DNA from 4 places in the Ruegeria sp. BG8 genome. Region 4 is predicted to be linked to each of the others. Evidence: riboswitches for the same ligand, from Rfam matches in the RefSeq annotation. Region 4 holds a riboswitch; each other region holds the start of a gene.
The links. Region 4 has a riboswitch for cobalamin ahead of ACR0DG_RS13960 (hypothetical protein). Riboswitches for the same ligand answer to the same signal wherever they lie in the genome.
Positions count from the first base shown of each region.

Region 1: it holds a riboswitch for cobalamin, as region 4 does, so the genes downstream of both, ACR0DG_RS03480 (CbtB domain-containing protein) here and ACR0DG_RS13960 (hypothetical protein) in region 4, are expected to answer to the same signal.
Region 2: it holds a riboswitch for cobalamin, as region 4 does, so the genes downstream of both, ACR0DG_RS12490 (DUF1636 family protein) here and ACR0DG_RS13960 (hypothetical protein) in region 4, are expected to answer to the same signal.
Region 3: it holds a riboswitch for cobalamin, as region 4 does, so the genes downstream of both, ACR0DG_RS03410 (DUF1636 family protein) here and ACR0DG_RS13960 (hypothetical protein) in region 4, are expected to answer to the same signal.

Region 1 is NZ_JBQFSZ010000001.1:684,636-690,388, reverse strand. It holds gene ACR0DG_RS03510 (CaiB/BaiF CoA transferase family protein) at 1-300, opposite strand, end outside; gene ACR0DG_RS03505 (thiamine pyrophosphate-binding protein) at 287-1,906, opposite strand; gene ACR0DG_RS03500 (DUF302 domain-containing protein) at 1,985-2,443, opposite strand; gene ACR0DG_RS03495 (DUF1636 family protein) at 2,513-2,923, shown strand; gene ACR0DG_RS03490 (hypothetical protein) at 2,920-3,414, opposite strand; gene ACR0DG_RS03485 (CbtA family protein) at 3,481-4,179, opposite strand; gene ACR0DG_RS03480 (CbtB domain-containing protein) at 4,184-4,354, opposite strand; cobalamin riboswitch at 4,391-4,598, opposite strand; gene cobF (precorrin-6A synthase (deacetylating)) at 4,642-5,385, opposite strand; gene cobA (uroporphyrinogen-III C-methyltransferase) at 5,378-5,753, opposite strand, start outside.
Region 2 is NZ_JBQFSZ010000005.1:238,617-244,369, reverse strand. It holds gene ACR0DG_RS12495 (bifunctional enoyl-CoA hydratase/phosphate acetyltransferase) at 1-803, opposite strand, end outside; cobalamin riboswitch at 980-1,189, shown strand; gene ACR0DG_RS12490 (DUF1636 family protein) at 1,291-1,647, shown strand; gene ACR0DG_RS12485 (ABC transporter ATP-binding protein) at 1,644-2,450, shown strand; gene ACR0DG_RS12480 (ABC transporter substrate-binding protein) at 2,447-3,394, shown strand; gene ACR0DG_RS12475 (FecCD family ABC transporter permease) at 3,405-4,409, shown strand; gene ACR0DG_RS12470 (adenylate/guanylate cyclase domain-containing protein) at 4,481-5,753, shown strand, end outside.
Region 3 is NZ_JBQFSZ010000001.1:667,408-673,160, forward strand. It holds gene ACR0DG_RS03385 (hypothetical protein) at 1-542, opposite strand, end outside; gene ACR0DG_RS03390 (TolC family outer membrane protein) at 617-2,035, opposite strand; gene ACR0DG_RS03395 (protein-L-isoaspartate O-methyltransferase family protein) at 2,132-2,785, opposite strand; tRNA gene ACR0DG_RS03400 (tRNA-Cys) at 3,014-3,087, shown strand; gene ACR0DG_RS03405 (NAD(P)-dependent oxidoreductase) at 3,131-4,105, opposite strand; cobalamin riboswitch at 4,233-4,438, shown strand; gene ACR0DG_RS03410 (DUF1636 family protein) at 4,532-4,912, shown strand; gene cobW (cobalamin biosynthesis protein CobW) at 4,909-5,753, shown strand, end outside.
Region 4 is NZ_JBQFSZ010000006.1:164,659-170,411, forward strand. It holds gene ACR0DG_RS13950 (DNA polymerase III subunit gamma/tau) at 166-1,917, opposite strand; gene ACR0DG_RS13955 (protein-tyrosine phosphatase family protein) at 2,077-2,574, shown strand; gene ACR0DG_RS13960 (hypothetical protein) at 2,576-2,980, opposite strand; cobalamin riboswitch at 3,066-3,284, opposite strand; gene ACR0DG_RS13965 (alpha/beta hydrolase family protein) at 3,422-4,303, shown strand; RNA gene ffs (signal recognition particle sRNA small type) at 4,310-4,408, opposite strand; gene ACR0DG_RS13975 (bifunctional 2',3'-cyclic-nucleotide 2'-phosphodiesterase/3'-nucleotidase) at 4,448-5,753, opposite strand, start outside.

The DNA.
Region 1 (5,753 bases), on a different contig from region 4:
GTGCGAAGCCAGCCTACGGATTTCAGCCTGTCCTTCGGGCAAAGTGATGTCGATCGCAACAGACTTTTTGTTGCGGTTGGCGGACATGAAGTAGGCGCTTAAATCCGAGGGCACGCCCGCGGCATCGGTCACGTATGGAGGGCCCCATTGGCGTGTATCGTCGCCCCCGGTGGCGGGGTTTTCGATTTTGATGACGCTTGCCCCAAGGTCGCCCAACAATTGCGTGCAGGTCGGTCCGGCCAGAATACGGCTGAGATCCAGAACCTTTACGCCCTTCAGCGGCCCTTCAGATCCGGCCATCATATCCTCCGCGGTCGATTTCGGCAGCGATGATGGTGAAGGTATCTGCCTTGACGGCTGCATCCAAAGCGGCCCGCAGTTCTTCGCGGTTTCGAACGGTGTGCCCGTGGCCGCCGAAAGCACGACCCAGCGCGGCAAAGTCATGGCGGTCAAAGTCAACGCCTTTGTTGCCCATTTGCCGTTGCCTTTGTTTCAGCTCGATCAGGGCGAGGCTGGCGTCGACGAAAACAAGAAAGATCGGGTTTCCGCCCAGTTCTGCGGCAGTTGACAGCTCGCCCGCGACCATCAGGAACCCGGCATCGCCCGAAAAGCTGATAACGGGTCGTTCAGGTTCTGCCAGTTTCAGGCCAATCGCCATGGGCACCGCACACCCCATCGTGCAGAGCGCCGATGACTGGATCAGCCCGCGCTCCTCTGAGCAGTTCCACATTTGGCTTAACAGGATGCGATGGGCACCGCTGTCTGCGGTCGCGAGTGTTTCTGCTGGCAGCGCCGCGTGGGTTTCGGCGATCACTGCAGCCGGTCCCCATTCGTCATCAGCAGGAAACGCCTGCGACAACGCAGCTTTTACCTTTTCAGGCTCTTGACCCGGCCATGTGGCACGGGCGGGGTTGCCCTTGGCGATCGCCTCCAGCGTTGCACCGGTATGGGCCACCATGTTCAGTCCGGCCTGATGCATATAGTGGTCGTTGGGAACAGCAGCGATATCGATGACACGCTTTTCGTTCGGGTCCCAGATTTCGCGCCAACCGGGGCGCATTTCGATCGGGTCATAGCCCAAGCACAACACCAGATCAGCCTGCTCGACCAGCGGAACGAGGTGCTTGTCGGCCAATGGCGAAAGACCTGCGCCACCCAGACAAAGCGGATGATCCTCGGGGATAATCCCTTTTGCTTTGTAAGTGGTGACGAACGGGATGCCAAAATGCTCTAGAAACGCCTGCACGACGTTGCGTGAATCGTCATACAGCACATCCAGCCCAATGATTGCGATCGGACGTTCGGCTTGTGCCACCCACCGTCGGGCTTTTTCGACGCAATTGCCTTCTGGGGCCACGGCGGCGATCTTTGCCCGGCGGCGCAGCTTGACCCCTGAGACACGGGTGTCCGCGACCGAGATCGGCACATCGATATGCACCGGCCCCGGGCGAGGCTGGTTTGCAAGTGTCACTGCTTTGTCAGCAATGATATCTGCACCTTTGGCCGTTAGCGTGAAGGTACCTTTGGTGATCGAGCGGTAGACCTGCGCGTGGTCCATCACCTGATGCGTGTAGGTCAGTGCTTCGTCGGCGTCCACGCAACCTGTCAGCACAATCATCGGTACGCGATCTTGCAACGCATTGGCGACCACGTTGATGCCATTCATCGCGCCGGGGCCCAATGTCGCCACCAGAATGGCAGGGGCCCCATCCCGGTGATGCACTGCCTCGGCCATGAAACCAGCCGCGTTCTCGTGCTTGGTCAGGTGGAACTGAATACCGGCCTGCTCCAACGCATCGACCAGGGTCAGTACCTCACCACCGGGCATACCAAATGCGTGACGGCATCCGGCCTCGTACAAACGTTGGGCCAGCAGATCCGCAGCGCGGGGCGAGAGGTCTTGCATCAGTCGTGCTCCGAAGAATTGTTTCACTGCAGATTGCGGAGGACAGCCTCAGACGCAAGTCGGATCACGCCAGTGTGACTATTTGACTGCAGTTTCGGCGATGGATTGGAACTTGCCATCCAGTTCTTCCGCTATGTCGCGCAGGGGCTCCCCACCTTCGTAGACATAGGGCGCAAAAACAAAGCTTGGAGTCTTATACGACAAAGTTGCCGTGCCATCGTCGTTTTCGGTCACGTAAAACCGAATTGGCGCTTCGATCATCGCATTCACCGAGGTTTCAAGCACACGCACTGCATAATCGTTGTTAAACGCACCAATGACGCGGTTACCCGGTATCGTGATTCCACGGGACGCAGCGGCTTTGGTCGGCCCGGCCTGTGTGACAACGATCAAACCGTTTTTCTTAACTGCCGCTTTCGTATCTTCCACCAACTCATTATAGCTTTTACCGGTTGGATACACGGCCCATCCCGACAGAGGCTCATCAGCCCATGCTGGCATAGCCAAAAACGCGAGAGTCGTCCAAAACGCCTTCATATCGCTATCTCCTTTGGTGAAGCTGGGTGATAATTGCCAGAAACAGAGATTTCGCGCACTCACAATCTTGTGCGTATTCAGGATTGCCCGCGCGCTGCGAAAGGCGCAAAACGTCCCGGCAATGAAAAGAAAGGTCAGGTTGCAATGCGCCTGTTGATCTGCAGCAGCTGTTCTGGTGCCCGGGATCGGGAGGTGGAAGAGCTATCCATAAAACAGGCCCTGGAGCACTTGGCGCTGGCAGAGCAGGTCGAAGTGACCGAGCACGCCTGCTTCAGCGGATGTGCCGAGCCTGTTGCTTTGGCGATGCAGGCAGAGGGGCGGGCGACCTATGTCTTTTCTGGTGTCAACGTAACGACTGATGCAGATGACATTGCAGCGACCTGTCAGGCATATCTGGACAGCCCCAAGGGCTGGATCGAAGACGCCCGGCCATGCGGTCGCCTTCGAATGTGCTTGCGCGCGCGCATTCCTGCGCTTTAGTCGACCTGAACGGTAACGGCGGCACTGACCGGTACGTTGTCCACCATCAGAGGGCTGTGACCGTTGGCGTTCAGGGAAACTGAAACCTCGACCTCTCCCTTCGGAAGCTGATCAATATGCATCCAGTTTCCGTATAGCCGGGCCAGTTTCTGTCCATTGACATAGACATGCGCGTGACCCTCGCCGGGGATATCCTGGGCCGAGGCATTCTCGGGCGAGAACCGGAAGTTCCGGGGTACGACTTGCAGGTTCCAACCGGCCAACGGATCTTGCGTCAATGCGATTTCCAAACCGGGTGCGTCTGCGCCGGCGGGTAGGTTGATGGCGGTCGAATGATCGTGGGCCGCTGCTTCGGAATGCGAAGCCCCATGGTGGGCAGGATCGCTGTGGTCGTGCCCATCAAAGGTGACCCCGTTTGCGGCGGCGACAACAAATCCCGCGCCGCTGCCAAAGACCAAGCCGATTGCGAAAAGGGCAAGTGAGCGTGCCATTTCGTGTTCCTTGCATGCAAACATAGACACGCCGGGCAGGACCCGGCGCGTCAAAGCGGAATTAAATCAGGCCGTTGCTTCTGCGCGTTGACCTTCGTGTTGCCAGAAATAGCCCGCGAATGCGCCAACCAGCACCCAGGCCACCAGACCGATGCCAAAGGCGCGCGCGGCGAACAAAGCGCCAATCTCGGTCGGTACCGGGCCTGTGAAGACATCGGGTTCCGGTGCACCAATAAGGTGAGGGGCAACGAAAAGGGCAGCCGCGATCAGGTAGCTTACAAGGTTGCTGCCGAACGCGATCAGCCACAATGCCACAACTGCGGCTGCGACAGTGGCAAACCACCAAACCTGACGCGCGTATACGTCCGCCGCGGCTACGCCGGGAACTTCGGGTGCCAGAGAAAAGCCAGGGGCCAGATGGAAGGCGATGAAACCGGCCAAACCCCACAGAACGCCTGTGCGTCCGTCAATCTTGTGACCGTTGCCTTCTGCAACCGACATAAGCGCGACCATCAACAGCGCATACCCCGTGTAGGTGAGCATTGTGAAAATGACACTCAGCGCGTCGCGGAACAGTTCCGAAAACATACCGGGCAACTCGGGATGGGCTGAAACCGGGGCAGCGCCAAAATGCACCAATTCGCCCGACTCATAGAGTTCGGCGTGCAGTAGAACAGGTTGCACAAAAACCAACTGCAGCAAGGCGGCAATCAGCCCCGCTGCAGCACCAGCGAACAACGCGCTGGTCAAAATGCGGCTAAACATGGTGTTAGTGGCAGGGGAAGCCGGTCGCGTGACGCACGTCATGAGCAGCGTCATGCAGGGCGGCTGCCTGAACGTGACCGGTCAGCGTGATAATACCCAGGCCCAAAACCACTGCGAACATAACGGGCAGAATGCCAGCGCGTGAGGCCGATGCGGTTGCTGTTTGAGTCGCCATTCTAGTTCTCCTTTGCCGCCGCACCCGACGGCCGGTGTTTCAATACGTTGCCCGGCAGGTCTCCTGGCTCGCGGGTCAGTGCCTCTGTTCGCCTTCCCCCTGAAAATCAGGAGTGGCTGGTTGAACAGGGGCTCTCCGCTTACAGTCGCGGGGGCGGCTGTGGAGTTGACCATTGGCGTGATCGCACCACATTCCCTCTTAGCCTACCAGTATCTCCGGCAGGACCAGACCCATTCATTTAGCCCTTAGAGGTGCGCTGGCGCAATCGCCAATTGCGACATTTTTGGTCAGTTCACGCGCTTTTTTAAAAGATAGATGTCCATGATCCAGCCATGCTGGCTTCGGGCGCGGGCTCGGGTTTCCAGGATCTGCTGTGCAACTTCGGACAATTGTCCTTTGATCAGGATTTCTTCCTTCATCCCAACGTAAGCGCCCCACCAGATGTCAAACTCTGCCATCTCAAGGCTTTGGAACGAGCATTCTCCGTCCAGCATGACGGCGACCTTGGCGGTGGCGTCGGGCCAACCCTCTTCGCGGATGCGTCGCCCGGTTGTAACAACGTACGGCGCACCCAGATCATTGATCGGGATCGCATGGGCCGCGGTAAGCGCCTGAAGCGCCGTGATTCCGGGGATCACACGTGTCGACGGCTGCGGTTGCAGCCGAGACGCGATTCGCAAGGAACTGTCGTAGAGCGAGGGGTCCCCCCAAATCAGCAATGCAACGTGGCGCGCCTTAGGATGGGCCGCAATCGCGTCTTGCCAACGCAACGCAATGGCATCGTGCCATTCGTCAACGCCCCGCAGGTATCCGTCATCCGACCGGCGCTTGGGAATGTCGAAATAAGCGATCGTTTGCGGAGTTTCGGTCACCTGCGCGATGATCTCTTCCCGAAGCCCTGCCAGATCGGCCTTGTTTTCACCTTTTCGCGGAATAAGGATCAAATCTGCGGCCCGAATAGCCTTCGCGCCTTGAAACGTCACGTGATCGGGGTTGCCGGTGCCGATACCGACCAGTGTCAGGTCATACATTGTCGAACTCTGCCAACGGGCCATACAGGATCAATGCAGGGGCGGTGCCGATCTCGGAACTTAGTTTGTCGGACAACGCTCCGACCGTTGCGCGGTGCAGCTTTTGGTCTGGTGTTGACACAGACTCGGCCATCAAGGCTGGGGTGTCCAAAGGCAGCCCATGCTCGTTCAGTGCTTGGACCAGCAAAGGAAAGGTACGTTTTCCCATGAAGACCACGGTGGTTGCGTCCGGGTCGGCCAACGCTGGCAGGTTCAGGTCCTGGGGTAGTTTACCACTGACGTCATGGCCGGTTACAAACTGCACGCGCCGTGCCGTCAAGCGCCGGGTTAGCGGAATACCTGCGGCAGCTGCCGCGGCGACCGCCGAC
Region 2 (5,753 bases), on a different contig from region 4:
CGCAAGACGGCGTGCAGCAGTTCATCCGTATGAAGATATCCCTTCATCAACGTCTGCGCACGCCCCTCGAAAACAAGATCAACCGCACGGTGTGCTGCCAACCTGTGGGTAGTTGCCTCGACGATTTCGATCCCGTCCAAATCGGCATCCAACTCTGCGGCAGCCTTGGCAATTCTGTCTGGATCGCCCACTAGAATGGGTAAAATGATCCCGTTGGAATAGGCAAGCAGCGCACCCCCAAGCGAATTTGGATCCTCGGGCGCCACCACGGCAGTTGGCATAGGCTCCAGCGGTCGGGCTTGTTCGAGCAGAGCATCAAAGTGGCGATGCCGCTGTACCACAAGCCCCGGCACTTCGACCGAGTCGAATTCCATGTGTTGGGTCGGCGGCGTAACCTGAACAGAACCGCTTAGCACCTGAATGTTATCGCCCACTCGGTGTACTTCTGTTGTGCATACCAAATCGCCGTCGTCGCGCTTTTCAGCGACTGTGACAAAGGCCGTCAGCTCATCACCGGCTACCACTGGCGCGTGAAACGTTAAGTCCACGCGACGGGTCTGTGTACCGGCGCCCGGTAAGATATTGCCAAGAACAGCGGCAATAAGTGCTGCTGGCCAAAGCGCGGGGGCGATCGCTTCTGGTCTCCCATCCCCATCCCCGTCATAGGCAGCAAGGTGCAGCGGGTTGTGATCGCCCGATGCTGACGCAAAGGCATATAGGTCGTCTACTGTGCACAACCGCGTCAACTGCGCCTGATCTCCGACGTTCAGCTGTGAAAAGGTCCGATTTTCCAATATCTTCATGATCTGTCAGCTTTGCTGTTGGCAGCGGGTCTGTTGCAAGGAACGCTGATCTGGAATTGAGAGGTCGCCGCCGTTGTAGGCTTCGGGTCAGTCAGGTCAAGCGCCATAACTAATTCCCATGAAATTGCGACAATTCGATTACGTCTGTTTTCGTATTGACCAGAAATACGATCTCGGGCAATGACGCGACAGATGGTTCCCAAAGGCTGAGCCCAAGGGATGAAAAGGGAATACGGTGAGGCGCGAGAACTCGGGCCAAATCCGTAACTGCCCCCGCAACTGTAAGCGGTGAGCGACGCCAATTTCCCACTGGCCCAATTGGGCCGGGAAGGGTGGCATAGCTTTGATCCGCAAGTCAGGAGACCTGCCATCTCAAGTGTAACCAACCCGGGGCGGGGTGTCCTGGAAGGAGGCATCATGGCGCTGCATACGCCGGCTGGCATCGTTTCCAAATCGCCCGGCTCACGGGCGTTCAGCAGGCTGTGCCATGTCTAACGCGGCAGATCACGTTCTTTTGGTATGCTCAACCTGTCGCGGGACAGTGAACGCCGACGCAATTGCAGCGGCTTTGCGCCCGGAACTTCCCAACAGTTTTGTCATCCGAACCGTCGATTGCATGGCCGGATGTGCATCCCCAACCACGGTTGGATTTCAAGGAAACGGAAAAGCACATTACCTCTTTGGGGGAATTGAAACAGCGCAGGACCTTAATGCTCTGGCCGAATTTGCGCGCCAATATGATAAAAGCGTCGACGGTTGGACAAACGCCTCAGATCGACCTGCCGCCCTATACAAAAAGACGCTGGCGCGCTTGCCAGCGTTGGTCATGAGGCCCAAGAAATGAACCTGAAAACCTTTTTGCAGGCCAGTGACGTAAGCTATTTTGCCCAATCCGATGAGGCGTTGCTGCAGGATGTTTCATTCGACCTTGAGGAAGGCTCTATCCTTGCAATTGCGGGGCCCAATGGCGCGGGCAAAACCACACTCTTGAACCTGCTATGTGGCGCAGAGACGCTGGTTCACGGCGCTATAGAAATCAAAGGGCGCAGTCTTCGCGCATTGTCGGCGGTCGAACGGGCAAGGATGATCGCAGTTGTCAGCCAGCAAGAGCTGCCCGACGGCCGCTTGTTCCTTAAAGACTATGTTGCTTTGGGCCAGATACCGATCCAGGCAGACCGCTCTGTCGATCAGCACGCACGGGATTTAGACCGCATTCTCGATCGTACTGGTCTGACCGCGTTGGCGAACAAGCGTATGGCCGTTTTGTCCGGTGGTGAACGCCAACGGGCGCATATTGCGCGTGCGCTGGCACAAAGACCGTCGCTTTTGTTTCTGGACGAGCCGACAAACCATCTGGATCCGGACGCCAAGGGTCGAATGCTTTCCTTGATTGCAGATCTTGGAATCACCGTGGTGATGATCGTTCATGATCTGGTCATGATCCCTGAGTTCGCCACCCATGTGGCATTGATGAAATCTGCGAGGCTGTCCGGGTTTGGTGCAGTGGCCGACGTTCTGACAGCTGAGCGGGTACGTGACACCTTTGGCGTTGAGTACCTGCGCTTTCACCACGAAGGGCGCGAGATCCCGGCGCTCGATATCCGAAAATCCTCTGTTTCAAATTCTAACCGGAGTTCCCCTGAATGAAACTAGTTGTGTCTATGGCTTTGATTGCAGCCATGACAGGCGGTGTTGCAGCGCATGAAATCACCGTCGACAATTGCGGCGAACCGCTTGTGTTCGAAACACAACCCGAACGTCTGGTTGTTCATGATATGAATATGACCGACATGGCTTTTGTATTGGGTCTGCAAGATAAAATCGTGGGTCTTACTGGTATTACCGGTTGGTATAAGACAAGCCCCGAGTTCGACACACTGCGAGGTGACATTCCCGAACTTGCTCCGAAATATCCCACCATCGAAAATCTGGTAGCGGCAGAGCCAGACCTGTTTTTTGCCGGATGGTACTATGGCATGCGACCTGGTGGCGAGGTGACACCAGACACTTTGGCGCCGTTCGGGATCAAGACAATGATCCTGACGGAAAGCTGTGTTCACATCAACAAAGACCGTCCGGTGGCCAGCATGGACCTTTTGTTCAACGACATATTGCGCCTGGGGCAAGTGATGCATGTCGAAGAAAAAGCTGAAACCTTGGTTCGAGATTGGAAAGATGAGCTTGCCAAAATCCAAGCACAAACGGCGGGTCTTACAAAACCTCGCGTCTTTCTTCTGGATGGTCCGGCAGACGCGCCATTTACCGCAGGTAAATTTGCAATACCGGATGCCATGATTGCGGCGGCGGGTGGAGAAAACGTAATCCATAACATGGACACCAGTTGGGGTCGCACGTCATGGGAGACTGTGGCCGCCGCCAACCCAGAATTCCTTGTCCTGTTGGACTATCAAACAGGAAACGGTGCCGAAGACACGTTCAAGTTTCTTCAAGAACACCCTGTTATGTCCCTAACCGATGCCGTGAAAAACAAACGCTGGATCGGCTTGCGTTACGAGGAACTGACACCCGGACCCGCAAATATCGAGGCAATCTCGAAAATGGCGCGGGCCATGCATCCTGAACTGAATTAAGTTGGGGCGTTTGGGTCTGACACTGCTTGGGGGGGCGGCTATTCTGGCGGCCCTCTTGTTGGTTTCAACAGTCTACGGAACGACCCACATACCTGTGTCGGAGACTTTCGATGCCATTCTGTTGGGAACCGGTCTGTCAGTTGGCGAAATGTCCCCCCTTCATCGCATCGTGTTCGATCTGCGCTTACCGCGGGCTCTTTTCGCGGCGGTTATTGGCGCGGGCCTCGGCGTCGTCGGTGTAGTGTTGCAAACCACCACGAGAAACGACCTGGCCGATCCGTTTTTGTTCGGGCTGTCTTCCGGTGCGGCGGCAGGGGCTGTGTTTGTCATCACCGTTACCGGCGATATTCTTGGGGTCTGGACTTTGCCTCTGGCCGCCTTTTGCGGAGGGTCGGTGGCCTCTGGCATCGTGCTGGCTTTGGTGCATGGCTTACGCACCAGCGCACCCGAAAAACTGATATTGGCCGGGCTCGCGGTGTCATTTCTTTTTTCCGCAGTAACCAATTATTTGATTTTTGCTGGAGACAATCGCGCGGCACATTCTGTGATTTTCTGGATGCTGGGTGGTCTCGGTCTGGCCAGATGGGAGATGTTTCCATTGGTTTGCGCCGGTTTGCTGCTGGTTCTGGCATACGCGCTTTACCGAGGGCGTTGGCTGGACGCTTTGCTCACCGGTGATCTTACGGCAACGACATTGGGCGTTCCGGTTCAGGGGTTGAGGTTCAAGATGTTCTTCGTTGCGGCACTGGCGACGGCTGCATTTGTGTCAGTAGCGGGCGTTATTGGATTCGTGGGCCTGATGGTGCCGCACATTGCTCGCGGCATCGCGGGTCCGCTACACCACCATCTGATTCCAACGGCGGCAGTTGTTGGGGCTGTCCTGTTGACCGGATCAGACATACTCAGCCGCCTCCTACTAGCGCCTCAGGAATTACCTGTGGGTATCGTAACGACTTCTTTGGGTTCGGTATTCGTTTTCATTCTGCTTTTGCGCACAGCCAAGCAAAAACGATGACGCGCTCATGTCCCATGTGGGCACAATTCGCTCCGCTTGATCAAAAACGGATTCGACCGCATGATCTCAGAATGAGTTTTGAGGTCGGCCCTTGGCTGAAAGAACTTGGACTGGACCAGTATACTGACGCGTTTTTGGAGAATGACGTCGACGGTCGTGCTTTGCCGCTTCTGACAAATGATGACCTCAAGGAAATCGGTGTCTCTCTCGGGCATCGGAAAATTCTTCTGGCCGCTATCGAAAGCATGAAACAGCTGCCTGAAAGCACAGCTAGTACACCTCAAGTCTCACCCCAGCCTCCCACTCCCGCCACAGCCGAGCGAAGGCATCTGACTGTATTCTTCGCTGACCTTGTTGGTTCGACCGAACTGACAAACCGGCTCGACCCTGAAGACATGCGCCTGTTGTTACAGAACTATCAGGATGCTGTGGCGGGTGCCGTATCCAGATACGGTGGATATGTCGCCAAGTATCTGGGTGATGGGCTTTTGGTTTTTTTCGGCTGGCCCAGAGCGTTTGAAGACCACGCAATCCGCGCCATCAAAGCCGGGTTGGACTCTGTTGCGCGTGTTCAGAACTTGAAGACACCAGACGGCCAACCGCTGGCCGCACGGATCGGGATAGCAAGCGGTGACGTTGTTGTTGGTGATACCATCGGCGAAAACACCCACGAAGAAGGCGCGATGACCGGGCCAATCCTGAATCTTGCAGCACGTTTGCAAGAAAAAGCCCTTCCGAACTCGGTCGTGGTGACACGGGAAGAAACCGAAGCAAGCCTGCACCGGATTTTCGAGTTTTCCTCTTTGGGCGCGACACAATTGAAGGGCTTCGACGAACCGCGTGAGCTGATGCAGGTGGTATCCGAACACCAAGCGGAAAGTCGGTTCAAGGCATCCTATAGCGAGGATACCAGTACCGAACTTGTGGGCCGCAGTTTTGAAAAGGGCATCTTACAACAAACATGGCAGCGTGCGCGAACAGGGCATGGCGAAGTCATCCTGCTGGCAGGCGAACCCGGTATCGGCAAATCTCGGCTGACAGAAGAGTTTCTGAACGATGAAACCATCTTGGACCACGCCGATATCATCCGGCTGAATTGCTCGCCCTACCTGACAAGCAGCCCATTCCACCCTGTGACCGAGCGCATCTCAAGCGATGCAGGCGTAGAGCCCGGGTTTGATGACAATCTGGTTCTAAGTCACGTGCGCGACATGTTGAGTTCTAGGCAGGGATTAGAACTGGATCAGGTCTTACCCGTTTTCGCAGCTTTGGTGGCACCGCGCAGCGATCCTGCTCGGGAAGTTCTGGAACTGTCGCCTAGGGAACAACGGGACCTTACTATCC
Region 3 (5,753 bases), on a different contig from region 4:
GTTGTTTCGGGGTCGCGTATGAAGGTCGCCTTGGTTTCGGACTTGATTGGCTCTTCAGGTTCTTCGTCTGCCTGAGCGGCTTGTGCGCCCTCAAGGTCAAACTCATCGGCCCAGTTTATGGCCTTCGCCAAGGTCCCAGAATAGGCATCCTCGCTATCTCCGTCCGGCTCCCATTGATCTTCCGTTTTCGCTATCGCAGCTTCCAACGCTTCTATTTTTGAGCTCAAACTTTCAGCAGCATTCTGCGCAGGAGTTTCATTCGAATTGGTGTCGCGAACATCTTCTTTGACTGCATCACTCGCCTTTAGAAGAATAGGCCTCGCTGATGGTGCGACAGCCTGCTCTAGATTCGATTCGTCGAATTCTTCATCCCGATTGTCAGTATTTTCGCTGACGCGTAACGCGTCAGTCAAAACCAGCCTATCAGGTTTTCTCTCCTGCGTGGCCCGTATTCCAGGAATTTTCCGCCCTTCTTCACTTACCAGGCGTTTAATGGAAGACAAAACGTCCTCCACTTCACCATTGACGAAGTTATCGGTCATTTTTTTACACCACTCTTTCCTTAGGAAAGAGTGTAGTCAAACTTGTTCAAGGTCACAACACGTAGTCGCGGCGTTTATTCACGCCGCAACGCTTTGAGTACACGATCCAGATCCTTGCTCTGCTTACTCAATTGTGCCGGGGCTTTCTTGACCAAGTTGTAGTACAGTGTCGGGTCATAGATTTGTACAGCCAAACCGAGACGTTCAGCAGTCAAAAGACCCTGCGCCTGCAGCAAATCATAGGCTGCGATAGAACGTTCTGTCCGCGACCCAACTTCGGCCAACTGCGCGTCCAACAGGTCTTGCTGCGCATTTAGTACGTCCAGTGTTGTCCGTGCGCCCAATGTTGCCTCTTCACGGATACCGTCAAAGGCGACCTGAGAGGCTCGGACCTGTTCGGTCGACGCCCGCAAACTGGCCGACGCCGCCTGGAAATTCGCATAGGCCGCAGCAACACCCTGTCGGATGTCTTTTTCAACGTTCAACAAGTTTGCGCGCGACGCATCGCGCGTGGCCATTGCGCTACGCACCTGAGCAGCCAGCGCACCACCTGCGTAAATCGGTTGAGTGAAGTTCAGCGAAATGGATGCGGTTTCAAGACTGTCATCATTGTCGAACGTCTCCTGAATACCAGCGTCAGCGTTCAAAGTTACGTTCGGCCCAAGGTTTGCGCGCTGCTGCTGAACAGCGATGTCAAAAGCGCGAACTTCGTGCTGCGAGGACAGGATGGCGGGGTGGTTGCGCTGCGCGAAAGCGATAGCTTCCGCTTCAGAGTTTGGCAGGTTTGGCAGGCTTGGTTGTCCCGCAGTTGCACCGGGCTCCTTTCCGACAGCATTTACATATTCGGCGATAGCGGTGCTCAGGTTACCACGTGCCACCGCCAGTTCAGCTTGCGCGCTCGCCAGCTGTGCCTCGGACAAGGCAACGTCTGTTCGTGTGACTTCGCCAACGTCGAAACGGTCTTGTGACGCGCGAAGTTCCTCGGCGGACACTTCCACATCGTTCAACTGAATCTGAACGGTTTCTTCCTGCAGAACCACCTGTAGATATGCGTTTACAGCCCGGAATAGAACGGCCTGTTCAATGTCGATCAAGTTCTGCCGTGTGGACAGAACGATCTCTTGCGCGGACTGCTTACCCAGAACCGAGAAGCCACCATCGTAAACCAACTGACTTAACGCAAGGCCGGTGAAGAAGGTCGACGGCTCATTCCGTGTGACGACGTCATCCACCGAAGACCGGTTGTAATCCTGACTAATCTGAGCCGTCCAGTTGATGATTGGTCGCAAAGCGGCCAATGCGATTGCCACGTCTTCGTCAGCCGCGCGCAGCAGCGCACGGTTCTGTTCAAGTAGGCCACTGGTATTGTAGGCCCCTATCAGTGCATCCGTCAGATTATCAGCCCAAGCTGCACGACCGGGTATAACACTAAGCGCAACACCAGCCGTCAGCGCCAACGCCTTGACCAGTTTACCTCCCGCCTTCGAACTCATAACGAAATCCTCTCAAATCAAAAATTACGCTGCCCTGCCGACAGTTTGCGCGTTTGTTTTCAACTAATCAAGGCGACAGAATAAACTTACACAAAATTATAGCGAAAATGCACGATCCATGGAAAATGCCTTCAAAACCGGCGCATTGGCGTTAAAAGCGTGCCGCCATGTGACGCGGGTGCCAGATTTGTGTCCAATCCGGACAGTTCCCAGCTCACCGTCCATAAACAAAGCCGCGATCCGACCGTGATCCTTGAGTTGATCGGTCAGAGCAGCTGGAACCTGCTCGACTCCGCCCTGGATCAAAATCACATCATATGGTCCATGCTCGACTGCGCCTTGCTCCAAAGGCCCCACATGAACAATCGCGTTATCCGCATCTGCTTCCATCAGAACGGTCTGTGCTTCGGCAGCCATCGCCTCGTCTTCTTCGACCGCGACAACCAGCTGTGCCATACGCGCGGCAACAGCCGTCGAATAACCCATAGCCGGAGCGATATCCAACACGGCCTCATCGTTGGAAATATTGAGGATATCCAGCATCTTGGCCAGAGTACGCGGCTCTAGCATACAGCGCCCATTCCCCAGTTCGATTAGCCCTTCGACATAGGCGGCTTCACGCTGCGCGTCCGGCACAAAATTCTCTCTTCGGACTGTCAGCATCGCGTCGATGATTGGGAATTTGGTTACGTCAGAGGGGCGAATTTGGGTATCAACCATTGTGCGGCGCCGGGCTGCGAAATCTGTCATTGGGTCGCTCGTTCTGTTCCCTAGGATGTGTGGCTTGTGCCATATCCAGACAAAACCGGCAACGCCCCTGTCGATCAAACTAATCAAGCACGGACAAGATTTTTCAACGCGCCGCAGCCACCGAGTGTTCGGATACGTCTAAATTTGCCCTCAACCCTCTGGACGCCCCAGACGAAAGCTGCTAAAACGCCTGTCACACCACGGCAAGTATTTGATTTTACTTGAAAAGGCGAGTTGGCGGAGTGGTGACGCAGCGGATTGCAAATCCGTGTACACCGGTTCGATTCCGGTACTCGCCTCCACTTCACCGATAATTCTAAGCGCCGGATCGTGGCTCCACTTGCGTCATTCGGCCCCACGTCCACTTGGGATGACTTCGTAGCCTGCCTCTTCTGGTTCGTCGTCCACCATCTCGGGCGGGAAACCGGGGGCTGTGATATCCAATCCTGTCGCGTCCTCAAGTCGGCGGATGATGTTGGGCGACAATTCGCGCTCGCCATACCGGGCGATGCCGTCCTCGAAAATATTGATCATGACAGGGTTTATTTCCAAGGGAACACCTGCACGGTCAGCCACTTCCTGAAAAAGACCGATATCTTTTTTCACAAGATCCATTGTGAATGAGATGTCGCGTGACCCGTTCAAAATGACTTGACTTTCCGTTTCATGCACAAAAGACGTTCCCGATGAGATCTTGATTGCCTCATACGTGGTGTTCAGGTCCATACCGGCGGCCTTTGCGGTGACCAATGCCTCGGCACAAGTGATCAGGTTTGCGGTTGCCAGATAGTTGGTCAGCACCTTCAGAACCGAAGCTGAGCCCAGATCGCCCGTGTGTAAAACGCGGCGTCCCATCGTGGTCAGAAATGGCAGGATTCTTTCAAAGGTCTCGCGATCGCAACCGGCGAAGATCGAGATGTTTCCCGTCGCCGCCCGGTGGCATCCGCCGGAAACCGGGCAATCCACTGCGGCACCGCCGCGCGCGATCACTTCGGACCCAAGACGTTTGACTTCTGCTTCGTCGGTCGTCGACATCTCCATCCAGATTTTGCCGGGGCCGACTTCGGGCAACATCTCTTGCATAACGGCATCTGAGGCGGCAGGAGACGGCAAGCAGGTGATCACTGCGTCGCAATCCCGCATCAGCTGCGCAGGGCTTTCGGCTGGCTTTGCACCTTTTGCGACGAACGCCTCGACAAGCGTTGAATTCAGGTCATGAACGGTCAAGTCGATTCCATTGCGCAGCAACGATCCCGACAGCTTGCCCCCCACATTCCCCAGTCCGATAAATCCAACCTTCATTCGTTGCGCCTCCGTCATCGCATTTCGTAGGCATGCCAGCACGAGAAACCGACCAGATCATGCCGCCCAGCGACGCCGACAGGTCGCTTTTCATCCCACTCACCAACAGATCAGCGCAACGCGCTTGACAAGCGACCTGCCGGTGCCGCATGTCCCATCCGTTGGTGTCTGCATCGGCAGATGAAAAGGGAATGCGTCAGCGGTTATCCGTCAAACGCAGCCGCCCCCGCGACCGTGACCGGAGAGGGTGCCCAAAGCCACTGGCCGAATGGCCGGGAAGGCGGGACACCTGCCAGAGCCAGGCCTCTGACATCCGCAAGCCGGGAGACCTGCCAACAGCCGAAGTTGAAACCGGACGGGGTGTTCCGGTGTCGGGTCCATGTCGCAACGCGTGGCCCGCATGAGACCCCGTCCCCCGCAAAAGGATCTGGGGGGATGAGAGACATGACCGAGACCACACCGGTTGAGCTGCTGGTCTGCACAACGTGCCGCCGCGGCCTGCCTGTCGAGGATGACGCGCAACGTCCCGGCGCTTTGCTACATAAAGCACTGGAACAAGCCGAACTGCCCGAGGGTGTGACCCTGAAAGCCGTTGAATGCCTATCGAATTGCGATCAAGGCTGTTCCATCGTTTTGCGCGGCGGCCCAGACCGCTGGACATTCGTCTACGAGAATCTGAACGAAACCGATCATGTTGACGTGATCGTTGAAGGCGCAAGCAAGTATCTGGCCACCGAGGATGGCTTGGTCAAATGGCGTGAACGCCCTGAACACTTCCGCAAGAACTGCGCCTCACGCATTCCCCCGATTGGAGCCCTGAAATGAGCAATCTCGAAAAACTCCCCGTCACCGTGATCACCGGCTTTCTGGGCTCGGGAAAAACCACGCTTGTGCGCCATTTGATGCAGAACCCACAGGGCAAGCGCCTGGCTGTCGTGGTCAATGAATTCGGCGATGTCGGCGTGGATGGCGATATCCTGAAATCCTGCGCCATTCCGGACTGCCCTGCGGAAAACATCATGGAGCTGGCAAACGGTTGCATCTGTTGCACCGTGGCCGACGACTTTATCCCGACAATCGAAGCGCTGATGGCGCTGGAGCCCCGCCCGGATCATATCCTGATCGAAACATCTGGTCTGGCACTGCCCAAGCCATTGCTGAAGGCGTTCGACTGGCCGGATATCCGTTCGAAAATCACCGTGGACGGTGTCATCGCCCTAGCCGATGCCGAGGCCGTAGCCGCCGGTCGCTTTGCCCCGAATGTCGAAGCGGTAGATGCCCAGCGGATGGCAGACGACTCGATTGATCACGAAACGCCGCTGTCCGAGGTGTTCGAGGATCAGATCTCTTGCGCGGACATTATCCTGTTGACCAAGCCCGATCTGGCCGGTCCGGAAGGGATCGCAAAAGCCAAAGAGGTCATCGCCGCAGAGGCCCCTCGCCCCTTGCCGGTTGTTGAAGTGGCCGAAGGGGCTGTGGACGTGCGCGTTGTTCTGGGCCTCGAAGCGGCAGCCGAAGATGACATGGACGCGCGTCCCAGCCATCATGATGGCCACGACGATCACGAGCATGATGACTTCGAAAGCATCATCGTCGACTTGCCGGAACAGACGGACCCGCTGGATCTGGTCGCAAAGATCGAACGTCTGGCCAATGAGCTGAACAT
Region 4 (5,753 bases):
TGACAAAGGCTAAAATGCTGAGCATGAATAACGCAATCGGTGCCGGTGTTAGTAGGAGCGCGATCAATTCGTCAAACATTGACGCAGACCCTGCAGCAGCGTTCCAGTAGGGTCTCTCTTTGTCGCAGACTTCGGCCAACGCACTAGAGCCGACAAGAGTGAGGATCAGTCCTCCTCGAACGGGTCCCATTCGTCCTCGACCTCGGGCAGTGCTTCGGTTTCGACTTTGGCGGCGCGTTGTTCGGGGGTTTCTACGCTTTTGATCCGGGCTTTCGGGAAATGCGTCAGAACCGCCTGAACCAAAGGGTGCTGCTCGGCCTCGGCCTTGACTGCCAGATCTGCGGCATCGCGCAGTTCAGCGATGGTTGCAGCCTCTCCGTTGGCCACGATCGTGACGGCCCAACGGTTTCCGGTCCAGCGTTGCAGCGCCGTGCCGATCCGTGCAGCAAGATCGGTGGGTGCAGAATCCGTGGGTGTAAACTCAATCCGTCCCGGTTGGTAGGACACCAGGCGGACTCCGTTTTCTACCTCGACCAGCAGTTTCACATCCCGGTTCGTGCGGATGAGTTCGACCACGTGTTCAAAGCTGGGATACCGCGCCAGAGCCGTCTGCACATCCTGCGCCAGTGCTGCTGTCGGGGCACAGGCCCCGCCGCGCGCGGGCGCTGCATAGGCGGTGGCCACCGGGGCCTGTGCGGCGTGCGTTGGGGCGGGCATTCCGCCGCCGGGTCCGCCATTTGGCGGCGGGGGCGGCGCGTCCTGCAACCGTTTGATCAGTTCTTCCGGGCTGGGCAGGTCGGCCACATGGGTCAGGCGGATCACGGCCATTTCGGCGGCCATCATGGCGTTGGGGGCGGCCGAGACCTCCTCAAGCGCTTTCAGAAGCATCTGCCACATGCGGGTCAGAACACGCATTGGCAGGGCCTCGGCCATTTGCTGCCCGCGGGCGCGTTCATCGGGGGACACCGTGGGGTCTTCTGCGGCATCAGGGGTGATTTTGACGACCGAGACCCAGTGGGTGATCTCGGCCAGATCGCGCAGTACAGCCAGCGGGTCGGCCCCTTCGGCGTATTGGCTGCTGAGTTCCGCCAGCGCGCCTGAGGCATCACCACGCAGGATCATGTCTATCAGGTCCAGTACCCGGCCACGATCCGCCAGACCCAGCATCGCGCGCACCTGTTCGGCGCTGGTTTCTCCGGCACCATGTGAGATCGCCTGATCCAGCAGTGAGGTTGCATCCCGTGCCGAGCCCTCGGCCGCCCTTGTGATCAGCGCCAGCGCGTCTTCGGCGATCTGCGCATTCTCGGCTGAGGCGATTTTGTTGAGAAGACCGATCATGTCCTCGGGTTCGATCCGCCGCAGGTCAAAGCGCTGACAGCGCGACAGGACGGTCACCGGCACTTTGCGAATCTCGGTGGTGGCAAAGATGAACTTTACATGCTCGGGCGGTTCCTCAAGTGTCTTGAGCAGCGCGTTGAACGCACTGGTCGACAGCATGTGAACCTCATCGATGATGTAGATCTTGTAACGGGCGGACGCAGCGCGGTACCGCACACTGTCTATGATCTCGCGGATGTCATTCACACCGGTGCGACTGGCGGCGTCCATCTCCATCACATCGACGTGGCGGCCCTCCATTATCGCCACGCAATGCTCACATTGCCCGCAGGGTTCGGTGGTTGGCTTGCCTTGGCCGTCAGGTCCAACGCAGTTCATGCCCTTGGCAATGATCCGCGCCGTGGTGGTTTTGCCGGTGCCGCGAATACCCGTCATGATAAAAGCTTGCGCGATGCGGTCCGCTTCGAACGCGTTTTTCAGCGTCCGCACCATCGCGTCCTGACCCACAAGGTCGGCAAAGGTTTCCGGGCGGTATTTGCGGGCAAGCACCTGATAGGCGGGGCTGGGGCTGTCGGTCATGTCTGCTCTGTCGGATTCGTATCAGATTGCAGCGTAGAGAGCCGTGCCGCCCGCGTCCACCACAGCAGGAAAGGAAATTCGCTTTGGCAGCCGGTCTATTGGCGGATACACCGGCCCTGTGCTGTGGTTCAGCGTAAGGCACAGGCGAAGGGAGAGAACATGGAGCGGTTCGCTATATATCCCGTCAACGTGGGTGAAGGCATGGTTGCGTTCAGCCCGTTGCCCGGTCGTGACGGGAATTACGCGCAGGATTTTCAGACGATCCTGTCCTGGCACCCCGATATGGTATTGTCGATGACAACCGAGGCTGAGCTGCAGCACGGCGGTGCCGGTTCGCTGAGTTCAGATTTGGCGCTGAGCAAAATCAAATGGGTACACCTGCCCATTGTTGATTTCGGCGCACCATCACCTGCCACTGAGGCCCAGTGGCAGGACGTGTGTTCAGAGCTTGCCACAGTTTTGAAAAGCGGAGGACGCATCCTTGTTCACTGTAAGGGCGGATGCGGCCGGTCCGGGATGATCGCCATGCGCCTGCTGGTTGAACATGGAGAGCCACCAGATCAGGCCTTGGCGCGACTGCGAGCAGTTCGCCCCTGTGCCGTGGAAACGGATGCACAGTTGAAATGGGCCAGCAAACCGGCCCAAACACCTCGTTGATTCACGCGCTGGCGCGGTGTTCGGTGGATGCAGCCCGAGGCGCAAGTGCTGAAACCTCCAGCATGGCGCATGGCGGGTTCACCAAAAATCCTGCGGGTCTGGTTGTGAACACTGTTCCGAACATCATGTCTGCGTAGCCGTCAAGTTGGTCCGTAGAAACATCCGGGTCTGTATCGCAGAACACCCGGATTTGCGCGGGGTACGCCCGAAAACGGGCCGTGCATCCGGCAGCGCAATGGGACAGGTCGCTGCTGCCTTCGATTTCGAATGCATCTGTTGTGACCGGTTTAGCGCTTGCCGTTGCTTCTGCCAACGCGCGCGCCATGCGCGCCAAAGCGGGGCAAGGTTTGCCGGTTTTTTGGCACACAGTTGCGGTGTATTCGTGTGTTTTGGTCTTCCAGATCATATTGCGCCCTCCGCGCGTGGGACGAAGGGTGTGGATCAGGTAGCTCAGCCATGCTGCAGACCTGCCCGGACACCCCGCCCGAGTTTCGGTTTTTCGTGCGATGGCAGGTCTCCTGACTTGCGGGTCGTCGCTTTGCTGACCTTCCCAGCCGTCTGGCCAGTGGTGTTTCAGCTTCGCTCACCGCTTACAGTTGCGGGGGCAGTCTCGGATTTGGTCTGATCCGGCATCGCCGGGTGAACCGCACCGTGTTCCCTTTTCATCCGGCCCCGAAACCGGGGCAAGAACCATCACCCAATCGCTAGCGGGTGCATGGCCTCCGAGTCAAGCGAACTGTGGCCAAAACAAGTGGACGTTTGGTCAAGCAGGGTGGGTCTTGACTCCGAAGGATAGAACATGGCGATTTAGGTGAACTAAGCAGTTTAGAATGACCAACGCAGCACCATGTTAGACGTCAAGCCACCGGTACTGACCGAAGATTTTCGCATCCCGATCGGCGATGCGCATTTGTCTGCGCGTTTGTACCTGCCGGCTGCCGACCCGCAGATCGCAGTAGTCATACATGGTGCGACTGGTGTGCCGCGTGATTATTACCAGCATTTTGCGGGTTGGCTGGCTGACGAGCAGGGGATTGCCTGTCTGACCTATGATTATCGCGCGTTTGGCCATTCAATGACGGGCCGCATGCGTGAGGCAAAGGTGACGATGGCTGATTGGGCCCTGACCGATATGCCAGCCGCCCGAGCGGAAATGCGCAAAAGATATCCGCGTGCAAAACAATGGAGCATCGGTCATTCTCTGGGTGGGATGCTGGGCCCTGTTCAACCCGATATCGAGTTTATAGACCGTATGATCTGTGTCTGCTCGGGGCTTGTGACGTTTAACGATCATCCTTGGCCATATCGGGCGTTGGCATCGCTGTTCTGGTTCGGTCATGCGCCATTGACCGTTAAGGCCCTTGGCTACCTGCCCGGCAAAGCATTGGGTTTTGGAACGGACCTTCCCGCGCCGGTCTACTGGCAATGGCGTAAGTGGTGTACAGATCCTCATAGCTATGTGCCTGATATCGGTACTTCGCTACCAGAGGCGCGCTGGGTCGAATGGCAAAAGCCTGTCGATCTGTTCAGCTTTGCAGATGACCAGACCGTCCCACCCAAGGCCGTTTGGCGACTTGCCGACCTATACGGTCCGACCGCGCGTCGGCATCTTTTGACGCCGCAGGAGTTCGATTTGAAGCAAGTTGGGCATATCGGTGCTTTTGCGCGTCGAAATGCAGCTGTCTGGCTGCGGCTTATTGCAACGCAGTCCACAACAAAAGACTTGTAAGGGATTAAGTGAGAGGTTGGACATCGACCCAAGCGGGGCTCGTTGTGGCTGCTTCCTTCCGGACCTGACCAGGTTGGCGAGGCGCTCGCCCGCGCCAACCTCTCGACAGCCGATATAGGCGCGCAACGCGCAATTGGCAACCCGTCAGAGCGTCAACCGGACGATCAGGAACCCTCCACTGTCCTGATCCAGGATTACTGGCTCATAAACGCTTAGCTCATCCAAATGTTGCTGCGCCTGCAATCCTGTTTTCAATACCGCATATGCACCGGGCACAGGGTGTAACCTGTAGGCAGGGGGCGTTTTTTCCAATGGATCGGGCGGCAAAACACCGCTCAGGTAATCCCTCACAATATGTTGGATAGGCAGTTCCGGCAGCGGAACACGCGTTGCGCGGCCAACAAACGGAAAGTGACCGCCACCGTTGGCCCGGTAATTGTTCAGGGCGACAACGAATCGTTCTTTGTCCTCGACTGGTCGGCCGTTGAACCGAATATCTTTGATACGGTTGAAATCGGGGGCCAACAATCTACCCCTCGCGTCGAATCTTGCCGGTTTCGACAGGTCGATCTCGTAGGTCAGGCCGTGCAGAACATCGAAGTTGTACCCTGCGCGCACTGAACTCAAGAGCTCCGTCTGATGCCCAGGCAACATCTGGTTTAAAACGCCGGCTGACATCTCCAGCCAATCTCTGATCTGAAGGCCGGTTACTACTGTGGCCTGCATCTGGTTTGGAAAGACGTTCAAATCAGCGACATGGCGCAGGCATAACTTTCCTGGGGCAATGTCCGTGAAACAGCGTGGTCCAGCCCGGCCACCAAACTTCGAAGGAGATACTGCCGACAAAACGGGCAGCGTTGCAAATTCCGTTCCCACTAGGTGCGCCCTTAGTGCTGCGGCCTGCGCCGCCGCAACCAGCGCCAACCCGCGATCTTGCGCGCAAAAGCGAAAGTAGCTGTGCAAATGCGTGGTGGTATGCCCTACGGTTTCATTGGCGTGTTCGCGTGTTCGCGCGTGGCCTTCTGAAAAAATCTTTACTATTTCAGGGTCTTCCGTGATCGGTTCTTGCGATGTGGCCGGGTTAACTTCGCGCAGATAGGAGCTGTGGTCTATGACCGTCCATCGGTCATTTGCTTCATGGCGCAATGTCAGATCAATGACGCCAAGATGTGACCCTGCGCTGCCTGACATGACAACTGGTTTCCCATGAACCCGCCCTTGAATGTTGTCCACGAACACCAGCCCGTCATGTGCCGAGCCGGGCAGCGTCAGATGCGTATGGCCCGCGATGATCGCGTCAATCGGTTCGATGGCGGCAAGAGGGATGATTGCGTTCTCAAGGTTGGTATCCGCCTCGACTTCTCCCAGCCCGGTATGCGCAAGGGCTATGACTATGTCACATTCGGCTGACTTTAAGGCCCGCGCCGTACTTCGGGCGCGGATCAGTATG